2 regions of the Cryobacterium sp. W22_MBD10_FK3 genome follow, and region 1 is predicted to be linked to the other one. Evidence: riboswitches for the same ligand, from Rfam matches in the RefSeq annotation. Region 1 holds a riboswitch; the other holds the start of a gene.
The links. Region 1 has a riboswitch for thiamine pyrophosphate ahead of ACEN2M_RS02145 (ECF transporter S component). Riboswitches for the same ligand answer to the same signal wherever they lie in the genome.
Positions count from the first base shown of each region.

Region 1 (6,002 bases):
GCCCACGTCGGCCAGGGCGCGGCGCACCCGCGGCCAGATCTCGACGGCCGGAACCGCGAGGTTCTCGCAGCCGAAGGCAACGTCGTCGCCCACCCTGGCCAGCACAACCTGCGAGTCGGGGTCCTGCAGCACCAGACCCACCCGGCCGCGGGACTGGCTGGGCCGCCGGCCGTCGACGAGCAGCTCACCGGTCTCGTCGCCATCCTCGTCGTCGCCGAGCACACCGGCGAGGGCGTGCATCAGCGTGCTCTTGCCGGCACCGCTGGGCCCGAGCACGAGTACCCGCTCCCCCGGGCGGATGTCGAGATCGAGCCCGGAGACCGCGGCGCGCGCGCGACCGGCGTGCCGCCAGCCCCAGCCGGAGGCCGTGACCCTGGCGCCGCCGGTCATGAGCGGGCCCCGGCGACGCGCTGCGGGCATCCCAACCAGGTCACCGTGCGGGCGACGTCTGGACCCGGTCGCTCTGCCCCGATTCGCGGCCGGACGCGAACCGGCTGAGCGCGCCGGTGCGGGCGAGCCCCCGCACCGCCAACCAGGAGAGCAGCCCGGCCAGCACCATGCCGGACACGACCGCGGAGACGAAGTAGACGGCCTTATAGCCGAAGTCGAGGGCGGCGTAGCTCGTGAAGGTGGTGTCGAGCAGGCCCACCGCCACACCGGCGCCGGCACCGGCCAGCAGGGCGACGCCGAGGCGCCAATTGGCGTAGAAGAACAGCGCCAGCACGATCTCGGCGCCCAGGCCTTCGACCACACCCCAGATCAGCGTGGAGAAGCCCCACTGCGTGCCGATGAGCATCGACACCACCGCGGCGACGACCTCGGTGTAGACCGCGGCGCCGGGTTTGCGGATGATGAGCCCGCCGAGCACACCGGCGAACAGCCAGCCGCCGGCCAAGAGGCCCTCGAGCCCGGGGGTGAAGGCCAGCAGGGCGCTGAGCGGCGACCAGGCCAGGCCCCAGGCCCAGAAGATCACGCCGCTGGCGACGCCGATGACGCTGGCCACGACAATGTCGACGACCCGCCATTTCAACACCCGCGGTGTTCGCGACGTGGACGGAGCCAGAAGATGAGTTGATGCGTGCACTGATCGTGCCCTTTCCGTAGATGAATACAGGGCACGGGATTGAGAAGCCTCCCTGCGCTGGCATGATCCAGATCAGGTTCGACGGTCGAAGCTGAAGTAGCTTCCTCTCAGCCCGGTTCACCGGACTCCCGTGTTCAGCTTCGAGTATAGACCGCGGCTGGGCATGCCGGTGGGACGGGCGGCGTCACACCATCGCCCGTCACCCTCGGAGGTCGGCTGGGGCTACGGCCCCGCTCCGCTAGCGCTTGAGCGCGCGGATGATTCGGGCCACGGCCTTGCCGGCTACCCAGACGAAGGGGATGCCGACGGCCAGCAGCGAGATCACGTTCGGCTCGAAGCGGGCCGCTCCGCCGGACTTGACGTAGGCGCCGATCGGGATGGCCATGCCGCCCCCGCCGCCGCCGGCCGCCGCGGAGTCGTCGCCTTCGCCGCCGCCGCCGAAGCCGTACTGCACCAGGGCAACCGGAACGATGGTGACGCCCTCGATCTCTACGGGGTCTCCGTAGGCGGACCTGACGCCGATGGACCGAGCGTTTTCTGCAAGCTTCAAGGCGAGATTAGTCATGCTGCGAGGTTACTCCCCCACCTGCTTCGGTGTGCCGAACGGGTGCACATCCCGCTTCGGAGCGCTCCCTCCGCCCAGCTGCGACGCCGGCCGCACGATGCCGCGGCCGAACCTGGCGGTGACGGTGTCCACGGCGAGTTCGGCCTCCCGCCAGTCGTCGTCGTCGTCCCACAGCCCCATCCCGGCGCCGTCGCCGGTGCCCAGCTGCTCGGCCCGCACGCCGATCAGACGCACCCGGATCCCCCGGGCCGAGAGCACGTCGAAGCTGGCGGCGACCTCCTCGTAGATCCGCCGGCCCACATTGGTGGGCTCGGTCAGGGTGCGCGACCTGGTCACCGTGCTGAAGTCGGCGTAGCGCAGCTTGAGCACCACGGTGCGGGCCACCAGTCCGTTGCCGCGCAACTTGGCCGCCACCGCATCGGACTGGCGGAGCAGTTCGCTGCGCAACCGGGCGACATCCGTCACGTCGTGTTCGAAGGTCACCTCGTGCCCGATGCTCTTCTCCTCGCGCTCGAGGTTGATGCTGCGCGGATCGATGCCCCACGACAGATCGTGCAGCTTCTGCGCGGTGGCGCCCCCCACGGCGCGCTGCAGCAGCTCCAGGGGTGCGTGGGCGATGTCGCTCACCCGGCGCAGTCCCAGAGCGAGCAATGCCCCTTCGGTGGTGGCGCCCACTCCCCAGAGGGCGCCGACGGGCAGCGGATGCAGGAAGCCGATGGTGTCCTCCGCCGGAATCACGAGCAGTCCGTCTGGCTTGGCCCTGCCCGAGGCCAGTTTGGCCACGAACTTGGTCGACGCGGCCCCGACCGAGCAGGTGAGCCCGGTCTCGGCGAACACCCGCGCCCGGATCTTCTGGGCGATCTCCGCGGGCGAACCGTGCACCCTGCGGGCGCCGGTGACATCCAGGAACGCCTCGTCGATGCTCAACGGTTCGACCATCGGCGTCATGTCGGCGAAGATGCCCATCACCTGGCGGGAGACCTCCGCGTAGCGGCTCATGTGCGGTTCGAGAACGATGGCGGCCGGGCACCGGCGCAACGCGACGGCCATTGGCATGGCCGAGTTGACCCCGTATTTGCGCGCCACGTAGTTCGCCGCCGTCACCACCGAGCGCCCGGACCTGTGGCCGATGACGACGGGCAGGTGCACCAGTTCGGGGTGGTCGAGCAGCTCGACGGAGGCGAAGAACGCATCCATGTCGATGTGGAGCATGGTGGCGGTGGTGTCGTCGACGTCGGCGCCGGTGGTCTGCCGATCGCTGCCGTCTTGCCTACTCATGCCCAACCGCACCCTTCTGCTTCAACTCGAAGCTACCTTCGAGAGTACAGGGTGGATGCGGTCACTGGCCGGTTAGAAACCGAAGTCGCCGCCGAAATCGCCGCCGCCGCCGAAGTCGCCGAACCCGCCGGAATCGCCGCCGAAGTCTCCCCCGGAGTCTGCGCCGGACTCGGCGTTGGTTTCGGTGCCGGAATCGGTGCCGGAATCGGTGGCGGAGTCTCCGCCGGCGTCACCGGACGCATCCGCCCCACCGCCGAGGTCGGGCAGGAAGGCGCTCACCAACGCCGACCCGACCACGTAGCCGGCCACGGTGCCCAAGAGCGATGCGCCGAGCATGCTGCCGAAGCCGGGGCCCTGCCGTCCGCCGGCCTGATCGCCCCCGAACGCCCGGTCCAGCGTGCCCGGCTGGCGCAGCTCGGCCCGGGTGGCCGACTTCGCGAGAGTGGCCGGTTCGGCGTTGGCGGGACGTTCGCCCTCCATGGCGTTCTCGGTGAGCTGCTGGAACAACACGTCGCGTTGCTGGTCGGTGAGCTTGCTGAACGCTTCGGTGTGCACCTGCTCGATGGTCTCCGGCGGCGCCGTGCGCAACAGATACCGGTAGCGCTCCACGGCGATCTCGTCATCGGTGCGCTGCGGTCCGGCCGCGGGCCGCGGCTGCTCCGGCTGTTCTGGGCGGCCCAGCAGTCGATCGAGGAATCCCATGGCGCTCTCCTTCGGTTGGCTTTCCAGCCTAAACGGCACCAGCCCGCTCCGACAGGACCGCGGCCAGGGACTCCAGAGCATTCACAGGGTCAGCTCCGACCGGCATCAGGACGACACTCGTGGCGCCGGCGGCGTGCAGCTCGTCGATCCGCCGGCGGGCGTCGCCGCCGGTGCCCACCACGGCGAGCTGGTCGACCCACTGGTCGGGCAGCGCCTGGGCGAAGTCCGCCCGGCTGGCGCTGGCGGCGCGCAGGGCGGCGAAGTCCTCGGCGAACGAAAGCACCCTGATGTGCGGGGCCCAGTCCGGCTCGCCGATCCACTCCAGCGCCGGCCGCACGAGGGCGCGGGCGCTGGCGGGGTTCTCGTCGACGGCGGCCACGGCGTACGCGACCACGTGGCGGCTCCCGAGCTGCGGGCGGAGGTCTGGGAACCCGAACGTGTCGGCCGGTGCGTCACGTCCGGCGTCGAGCGCAGCGATGGCGACGGCGAGGTACTCGGGCGTAACGGGTTCGGCCAGCACCACCCCGTCGGCGCAAGCGCCGGCCAGGGCGAGGGACTTCGGTCCGCGCACGCCGGCCAGGACCGGCGGCACCGTGGCCGGGGCGCCGGCGAGGCTGACGGCATCCGCGTGGGCGTACCGGCCGGAGACGGTGGCGGTGTGCCCGCGCAGAAGGGCGCGCATCAGGTCGACGGTCTCGGCGAGCATGGCCAGCGGGCTGGCCGGCCAGCTCTGGGTCTGCCGCAGCCAACCGGGCATGCCGTGCCCGACCCCCACCCGCAGACGGCCGGGAAAGAGCTCGGCCAGAGTGCCGACCTCGAGCGTCGCGAAGGTGGGGTTCCTCGCTGCGGCCGGCAGGATGCCGATTCCCACAATGATGGTGGTGGTGGCCGCGAGCAGCACCGCGGCCTGCGCGATTCCGCCCCGGAAGAAGCAGTCCTCCACCACCCAGATCTCGTCGAAGCCGAGCTCCTCGGCGCGGCGGGCGTAGGGCAGTACGTGCGCGGCCGGGAGGTCTCGCGGGAGCATCACGGCGATCGAACCTGACATTGGAGCCTCGTTTCGGTATGGCCGGCGACACTGACCGGCCGGGTTCTACGTCGAACCTAGCGGCTCGGCGCAACGAGGAATGCGAACGGGCCCGGTGTGGTTGCATCCAGCATTGGCCCTTCCCTTCTGGGTGGATGCCGCACGACCCATCAACGAAGTGAGCCCACTGTGACTGTGAACACCACCGATACCGATACCGCCCCCACCGCCACCGCCGACGCCACAGCGGCCTCCGAGACCCCGGCGTTCGACTGGTACACCCTGCAGAAGCAGGCCCACCGCGAATTCGGCCGGCGCGTTGCCGCCGTCGGCGACTGGAACGCCCCGACCCCGGACAAGGAATGGACCGTGGGCGATCTGGTGCGTCACGTCGTGACGGAGCAGCAGTGGATCCCGCCGCTCTTGGCCGGCCTGACCCTGGACCAGGCCCGACGACGCGTCGAGCCGCTCGGGGACGACCTCGCTGCCGAGTGGAACACCTACTCGTCGATGGCCACCGCGGCCTGGCAGGCTGCCCCGTCGGATGCGTCGGTGCAGCTCTCCTACGACACCGTCACGGTCCTGGACTACCTGCGCGAGCAGGTCTCCGACGTGACGATTCACTCTTGGGACCTCGCCAGGGCGACCGCGGCAGACGAGGACCTCGACCAGGCGCTGGTCGAGGCGGTCTGGACGGTCTTCGAGCCGCAGCGGGACGCGCTGGAGGCAAGCGGCCTGTTCGATTCACCGGTTCCGATGCCCGACGACGCCCCGCTGCAGTCCCGGCTGCTCGCGCTCACCGGCCGCGACGACCGCCGCTGACCGGCGCCCGTCAGGCTCCAGCCCGGCTAACTGTTGCTCGTTCGGACAAATGTGCCCGGCACACCGGGCGCACTTGTCCGCAGCGGCACCAGTTGCGGCCGGGCGCGGCCGGGCAGGGCCGGGGCGCGGCCGCTACGCGACGGTGGTGCCGAAGAGCAGGCCGAGCAGGTAGGTGATCCCCGCGGCGCCGAACCCGATCACGAGCTGGCGCAGGGCCCGCTTCAGCGGCGGTCCGCCCGAGAGCAGCCCCACGACGGCGCCGGTGGCCAGCAGGGCCAGGCCCACGAGCACGGCGGCCACGACGATGGCCGCGACTCCCTGCATGCCGAACAGGTACGGCAACACGGGCAGCAGGGCCCCGGAGGCAAAGAAGCAGAAACTGGAGACCGCGGCCCCCATGCCGGTGCCGATGGCCTCGTGCTCGTCGATCTCGGGAGCGGCCGACGCCGTCAGCCGGCTCACGTCGAGCGCACCGGTGGCGACGGCAACGGTGCGCAGCACCTCGCGGGCGTGCACCTCCGCCT
Region 1 is NZ_JBGQOH010000001.1:453,114-459,115, forward strand. It holds gene ACEN2M_RS02140 (ABC transporter ATP-binding protein) at 1-420, opposite strand, end outside; gene ACEN2M_RS02145 (ECF transporter S component) at 431-1,084, opposite strand; TPP riboswitch at 1,117-1,225, opposite strand; gene ACEN2M_RS02150 (spore germination protein GerW family protein) at 1,323-1,649, opposite strand; gene dinB (DNA polymerase IV) at 1,659-2,927, opposite strand; gene ACEN2M_RS02160 (hypothetical protein) at 3,000-3,629, opposite strand; gene ACEN2M_RS02165 (LLM class flavin-dependent oxidoreductase) at 3,658-4,677, opposite strand; gene ACEN2M_RS02170 (TIGR03086 family metal-binding protein) at 4,852-5,478, shown strand; gene ACEN2M_RS02175 (VIT1/CCC1 transporter family protein) at 5,611-6,002, opposite strand, start outside.

Region 2 (6,002 bases), on a different contig from region 1:
GTCAGATTGTATGAGAGTCGGGTTGCGGCACACCTCCTACGCGACGGTCTCATTCAGCGGCGGCGGGTCCTCGAGGCGTCTGCTTTCCTCACGCGCATTTTGCAGCGGCGCCGCGAAGAATGCTCGTTCGTGCCCCGCAGACGCGCGGAAGGCGACGGCCATGCGGTGCCGGGTCGGTTCAGCCGAGGTGGAGGCGACCGCCGTGACGATTTCGATCGCGCGCGTGGAGGAGGCGGCGAACGCCTCATCGGCATAGGTGTCCAGCCAACTGCGGTACGGATGCGCATCGTGCGACAGCGGATGAAGCCGCATGCCGACGTCCTGGTACATCCAGAAGCACGGCAACAGCGCTGCGACGAGCACGCCGTAGTCGCCGCTCGCGGCGGCGGCTGCCAGGTGGTTGAGGTAGGCCGTTGTCGCCGCGCTGGGCTGCGCGCCAGCGAGGACCTCCTCGGCGATCCAGCTGGAGTGCAGGTCAAGTTCCGTAGCCATCGCGCCGTGCGCGCAGGCTGCCCAGAACGTCTGCTCGACGGCGGTCGGGGCGAGTCGGCTCGCGACAGCCAGCATCCGGGCGTAGTCGCGCAGGTAGAGGGCATCCTGGGCGAGGTACCAGACGAAGGCCTCCCGGTGCAGCGAGCCGTCCCCGAGCGCGCGGACGAACGGCAGCTCGTCGGTGTCGGTGCGGATGTCGAGGATGTCGTGCCACCATGACTCGGCCACCTGTGTCGGGGTGGGCCGTGTTTGCAGGCCGCCACGCTGCCACAGCCCGGCGAAGTGCTGGATCGGCCCGTGGCCGGAGCCGACCTGCAGGTCGTCGGCGTGGGCGATGCTCTCGGTCAGCCAGAGTTTCGCCTCGGCGACGGCGTCGCCCCACTGCGCGAGACTCGGCCCGACCGCGCCGGCCTCGGCGGCCGCCCTGGTCGCGATGGCGGAGGAGAAGGAACACCCGGTTCCGTGGGTGTTGCGGGTGTCGATCCGTGCCCCGGGAAACTCCCGCACGGTGCGGGCATCGACGAGGGCGTCTGGCACGAGGTCACCGGCCAGGTGCCCGCCCTTGGCCAGCACGAGAACCCGGTACGTCTCGGCGACCTGCTGCGCCTGGCGCAGCACCGCCGCCCAGTCGGTGGCCACGGGAGAACCGGCGAGGATGGCCAGCTCCGGAATGTTGGGCGTCACCAGGTGCACGACGCTCAATAGGTCGCGCAGCGCCTGTTCGGCATCTTCGGTGAGCAGGCGGTCGCCGCTGGTGGCGATCATCACCGGGTCGAGCACCACGAGCCTGGGCTTCACCTGGTCGAGCCACTCGCTCACGGTGCGGGTGACGTGCACATCGGCCAGCATCCCGATCTTGACGGCATCGATCTCGACGTCGTCGCTCACGGCGTGCAACTGCTCGCGCAGGAACGAGACCGGCGGCACATGCACCGAGCGCACGCCGTGGGTGTTCTGCGCGACCAGCGCGGTGACCACGGCCATGCCGTAGCCGCCGTTCGCCGCGATGCTCTTGAGGTCTGCCTGGATACCCGCCCCACCGGTGGGGTCCGTGCCGGCGATGCTCAACACGCGGGCAATGCGGGAAGCCTGGCCGGTCATGCGGTCACGCCCCAGGCTGCCCGGAATTCTCGCGCCGCCTGCTCGGGGTGCGGCGACGCACAGATCGCCGACACCACGGCGGCGCCCGCCGCTCCGCATTCGCGGAGGGCGGCCAGGTCGCCCAGGCCGACCCCGCCGATGGCCACGGCCGGCAGCGTACTGACGCCGACCAGGCGAGCGAACTCGGCCAGACCTAGGGCAGACGGTGCATCCTTTTTGGTGCGCGTGGTGTGCAGCGCGCCGATGCCGACGTAGTCGACCAGGGCCGGATCGTCGGCCGCCCGGCGCAGCTGGGCATCTGTCGACGCGCTGAGCCCGATCACGACGTCAGCCCCGACGAGGTCGCGCACCGCTCCGACGGGCAGGTCGGACTGCCCGACGTGCACCCCGGTCAGCCGTCGCCCGGCGGCGCGGGCGGCCAGGAACACATCGACCCTGTCGTTCACGATCAGCGCCACGGTGTCGGGCAGCACATCCGCGATGCGCAGCACGGTGTCCAGGAATTCCCGCCCGGCGGTCTCCTTCTCGCGCACCTGCACGGCGCTCACGCCTCCGGCAACGGCGTGCCGCACCACGTCCACGATGCTGCGCCCGGCCGCGGCGGCCTGCGCCGAGTCGGTCACCAGGTACAGCGACAGGTCCAAGTTCAGTGGAGCGCGGTCCAACGCAACACCATTCATCGGAGCACCGCCCGGCGTGCGATGTCCTCTGCATTGACGGTGGCCAGTGCGTCCACGAAGGCGACGGCGAAGCTGCCCGGCCCGGCGGCGGCCTCTGCCGCGAGTTCTGCCGCGACGGTGTACACCGTGGCCGCGGCCACCGTGGTGGCGAACCTGTCGGCGTCGACGGCGGCGAACGCGGCGATGACCGCGCCGAGAGCGCAGCCCCCGCCGGTGACGCGGGTGAGCAGCGGATGCCCGTTGTCGATGCGCACCAGCTCACGGCCATCCGTGATGATGTCGACGGGCCCGGAGACGGCGATCACCCCACCGGTCATCCCGGCCAGCGCGTCTGCTGCGGCCAGGGCGGCATCCACCTCGTCGGACGAGTCGACCCCGCGCCCGCCGGTTCCGGCGCCTGCCAGCGCGATGATCTCCGACGGGTTTCCGCGCACCACCGTGGGTCGCAGGTCGCGCAGGGCGAACGCCAGCGGCGTGCGCACGGGTAGGAAGCCGACGGCAACGGGGTCGAGCACCCACGGTGTACCGGCGTCGTTCGCGGCGGCGACGGCCTCGATCATCGCGTCGCGTTGTTCGGCGGTGGGCGTGCCGAGATTGACGAGCAGCCCGGAGGCGACCCGCGCGAACGCTGCCGCCTCGCCCGGAATGTCGACCATCGCCGGAGCCGCACCGAGCGACAGCAGCACGTTCGCGGTGAAGTTCATCACGACACCATTGGTTATGCACTGCACGAGGGGCGGGTGCGACCGCATCTCGTCGAGCGCTGAACAGGTGAATGAAATCAGGTCTTCTGGCGTGCGCATATGCGCGACATCCCTTCGCTAGTACTAACTAGATCAGGTTCAACGGGTGTTATCTCAGCTCCAGATGGAGCACCCCGTGTCACTTGGCTTTGGCCCAGCGTATCGCAGCGGCTCAGCGCCCAAGGCGGGCGCCGCGGCTCAGCTCGAAAGATACTGCAGCACAGCGAGCACCCGGCGGTGATCGTGTGCTGTCATCTGGAGGCCCAGTTTGGCGAACAGGGCAGTGACGTATTTTTCCACACTGCCGTTGGACAGGAACAGGCTTTGTGCGATCGCGGCATTCGAGCGACCTTCGGCCATCAGCCGCAGAACGTCGGTTTCGCGTGCAGTGAGCAGGTCGAGAGCATTGGACGATGAGCGTGGCGCCCCGATCAGCGCTGCCGCGACCTCAGGGTCGAGTACCAAGTGCCCCATCCCGACTTGGTGCAACGACTCGATGAACGAACCCACGTCGGCGACCCGATCCTTGAGCAGATATCCCACGCCGCTCGTCGCCACGTCCAGAAGGGTCCGAGCCCAACGCACTTCCGCGTATTGGGAGAACAACATCACCCCAACCTGTGGGTTGTGCCGCTTGATTCGCACCGCCGCTCGAACGCCCTCGTCGGTGTGGGTGGGCGGCATGCGGATGTCCATGATCACGATGTCGACCCCGCTTGCGGATGACGCCGCTTCAGCTGCTGCCACGGCCTCCTCACCGTTGCTCACCCCTGCCACTATGTGGTGTCCGCGACTGCTGAGCAACGCGACGAGGCCCTCTCTGACGATCGTGCTGTCGTCGGCAACGATTATCTTCACGAAGCGGCAGCCGCGGGCAAGGAGATTGTGATCAGTGTTGGTCCTCCTGCGGGGCTATTGACATCGAGCGTTCCGTCCACGGACCGTGCCCGCTCCAGCAGGCCGGCGAGGCCGGTCTGGTGCCCTGCGCCATCTCCGGGCGAAACGAACGCTCCTCCGCGCCCGTTGTCGCGAACCTCGAGCTCGATCCGACCGGAGCGCTCGGAGACTGTGACGCGCGCTTGAGTGGCTCGGGCGTGCTTGGACGCATTCGTGAGCAGCTCCAAGACGCTGAAGTAGGCGATCGATTCGATCACCGTCGACGGTCGGAAGATCAGCGAGACTTCCAGATTCACAGGGAACGGGACGCGGGAGCATGCCGAGATGAGGGCAGACTCGAGTCCGTCGTCGAGTACAGGTGGATGCATCCCTCGGGCGAGCTCGCGCAACTCAACGAGAGCCTCCCTGGTCGAGGAATGTGCCTGGTCGACGAGAGGAGCAATAACGCCTGGTTCGGCGCCGTGCTGGAGGCGGTCGCGAGCGTCTCCGAGGGTCATTGCCAGACCGACGAGGCGCGCTTGGGTGCCGTCGTGCAGTTCGCGTTCGATGCGACGGAGGGTGTCGTCGGCATTTTGGACTACGGCGGCGCGAGAGCGGGTCACTTCGGTCAGCCGAGCCTCCGCTCGGCTTGCCCCGAGCATGGACCGAATCACCACGCGTTGCAGGGAGGAGAGCCCGTGGTTCACGCTCGGCCAAACGAACAGGAAAAGAGCCAGGCCCAGCACCGCGAATCCAACCTGCAGGGGCACGGTATCGACGAATTCCCCCAAGAATTGCGCGCCGCGATGGGGCTGGCCGTCGTTGCCGATCTGTTCCGGCAGATACTGACCCCATACCGAGTGGGTGATCGCCCCCAACGCTGCCACCAGAACGCCGATGGAGATGCAGAATGTGGCAACCGTCAAGGCGAAGGACACGGGCAGGAACGCTAACGCCCGCCAGGTTGCGGCGTGGCTGAATCTGGAGGTGACGTAGCCGACCGCACCAGGCTTGAGGTCGTGCTTTCGTGGAACGTCAACGGCCTGGCCGAGTAACCGACGCGAGAGTTTCCTGGTCGCGGAGGCGAACCATCCGCACCCGGCCAGGAGAAACGCGGAGACAACCAGGCCCACCCAGGTGACGCCGACAGGCAACCCCACCGCAACGGCCACGCTGAACCAGAGCAGGCCCGCGACAGCGATGGGGAGGTGCGCTGCGTGGAAGGCGAACTCGCGCCAGGTCAGAGGGGAGAAAGCTGCAAGAACCCAGCGGGGCCGTTTCAAGGCGAGCGGAGTAGAACGTGGCGATACGGCGCTGAGCATGGGAGATCTTTTCTTATCGTGGGCGTGCCTGATGGCTGATCACCAGCATTCAGGATGCTGCGCGCGGCCACCACGGAGTTAGCCCCCGTTCTGTCAATAGTGTGACTTGGACCCCTTAGCGTGCGTGAATCACACGATCAGACATGAAAACATGGTGCCATGAATGAACCGTCGCTCATGGAACCGTTGGGACCACCGGACATCACTGCCTCAGCTGCGTTCTGGGAGGCGTACTGCCTCGCGAATCCGCAGGCCATCACCGCTGGCCCCGACTACACGGTTGAGTATTTCGGAGATTCGGCGCGTCTGGCGGACGAACTCCTGGGGATCGTGCTTTCTGGACGAAAGCGCGCAACAGCGGAACTCGTTGCTGATTTCGCTGCGCGCGGTGATCAGGTGCCCAGGATCGGCTCGCACTGGATTGCGTGTGACAGTACCGGTGCGCCACGGATCATCATCCGCAGTGTTGAGCTCCGGGTAGGTCCATTCACCAGCGTCGATGCCGCGTTCGCCGCAGACGAAGGCGAAGATGACGGATCGCTGGCCAGCTGGCAGAAGGAACATCGCATCTACTGGAAACGCGTCAGCGCCGCGCGCGGAGCGGACTGGACGGAGAACGACGACATCATCTTCGAACGATTCGCGGTCGTCTGGCCACCGGAGCACGCTGATCCGTCTCACTGAACGGGATGGGCGATGACGACCTTGCCCTTGCTGGATTCGGCGAGGGTGTGCGCCTCGACCGCGTGGATCAGGGAGAACTCGTGCGCTCAGGGCTGGCCGCCCAG
Region 2 is NZ_JBGQOH010000002.1:32,057-38,058, reverse strand. It holds gene ACEN2M_RS03110 (bifunctional hydroxymethylpyrimidine kinase/phosphomethylpyrimidine kinase) at 37-1,593, opposite strand; gene thiE (thiamine phosphate synthase) at 1,590-2,258, opposite strand; gene thiM (hydroxyethylthiazole kinase) at 2,270-3,076, opposite strand; TPP riboswitch at 3,070-3,163, opposite strand; gene ACEN2M_RS03095 (response regulator transcription factor) at 3,215-3,874, opposite strand; gene ACEN2M_RS03090 (sensor histidine kinase) at 3,871-5,214, opposite strand; gene ACEN2M_RS03085 (ASCH domain-containing protein) at 5,374-5,898, shown strand; gene ACEN2M_RS03080 (helix-turn-helix transcriptional regulator) at 5,966-6,002, opposite strand, start outside.
Region 2: linked by a shared signal. The riboswitch ahead of thiM (hydroxyethylthiazole kinase) and the one ahead of ACEN2M_RS02145 (ECF transporter S component) in region 1 are both predicted to bind thiamine pyrophosphate.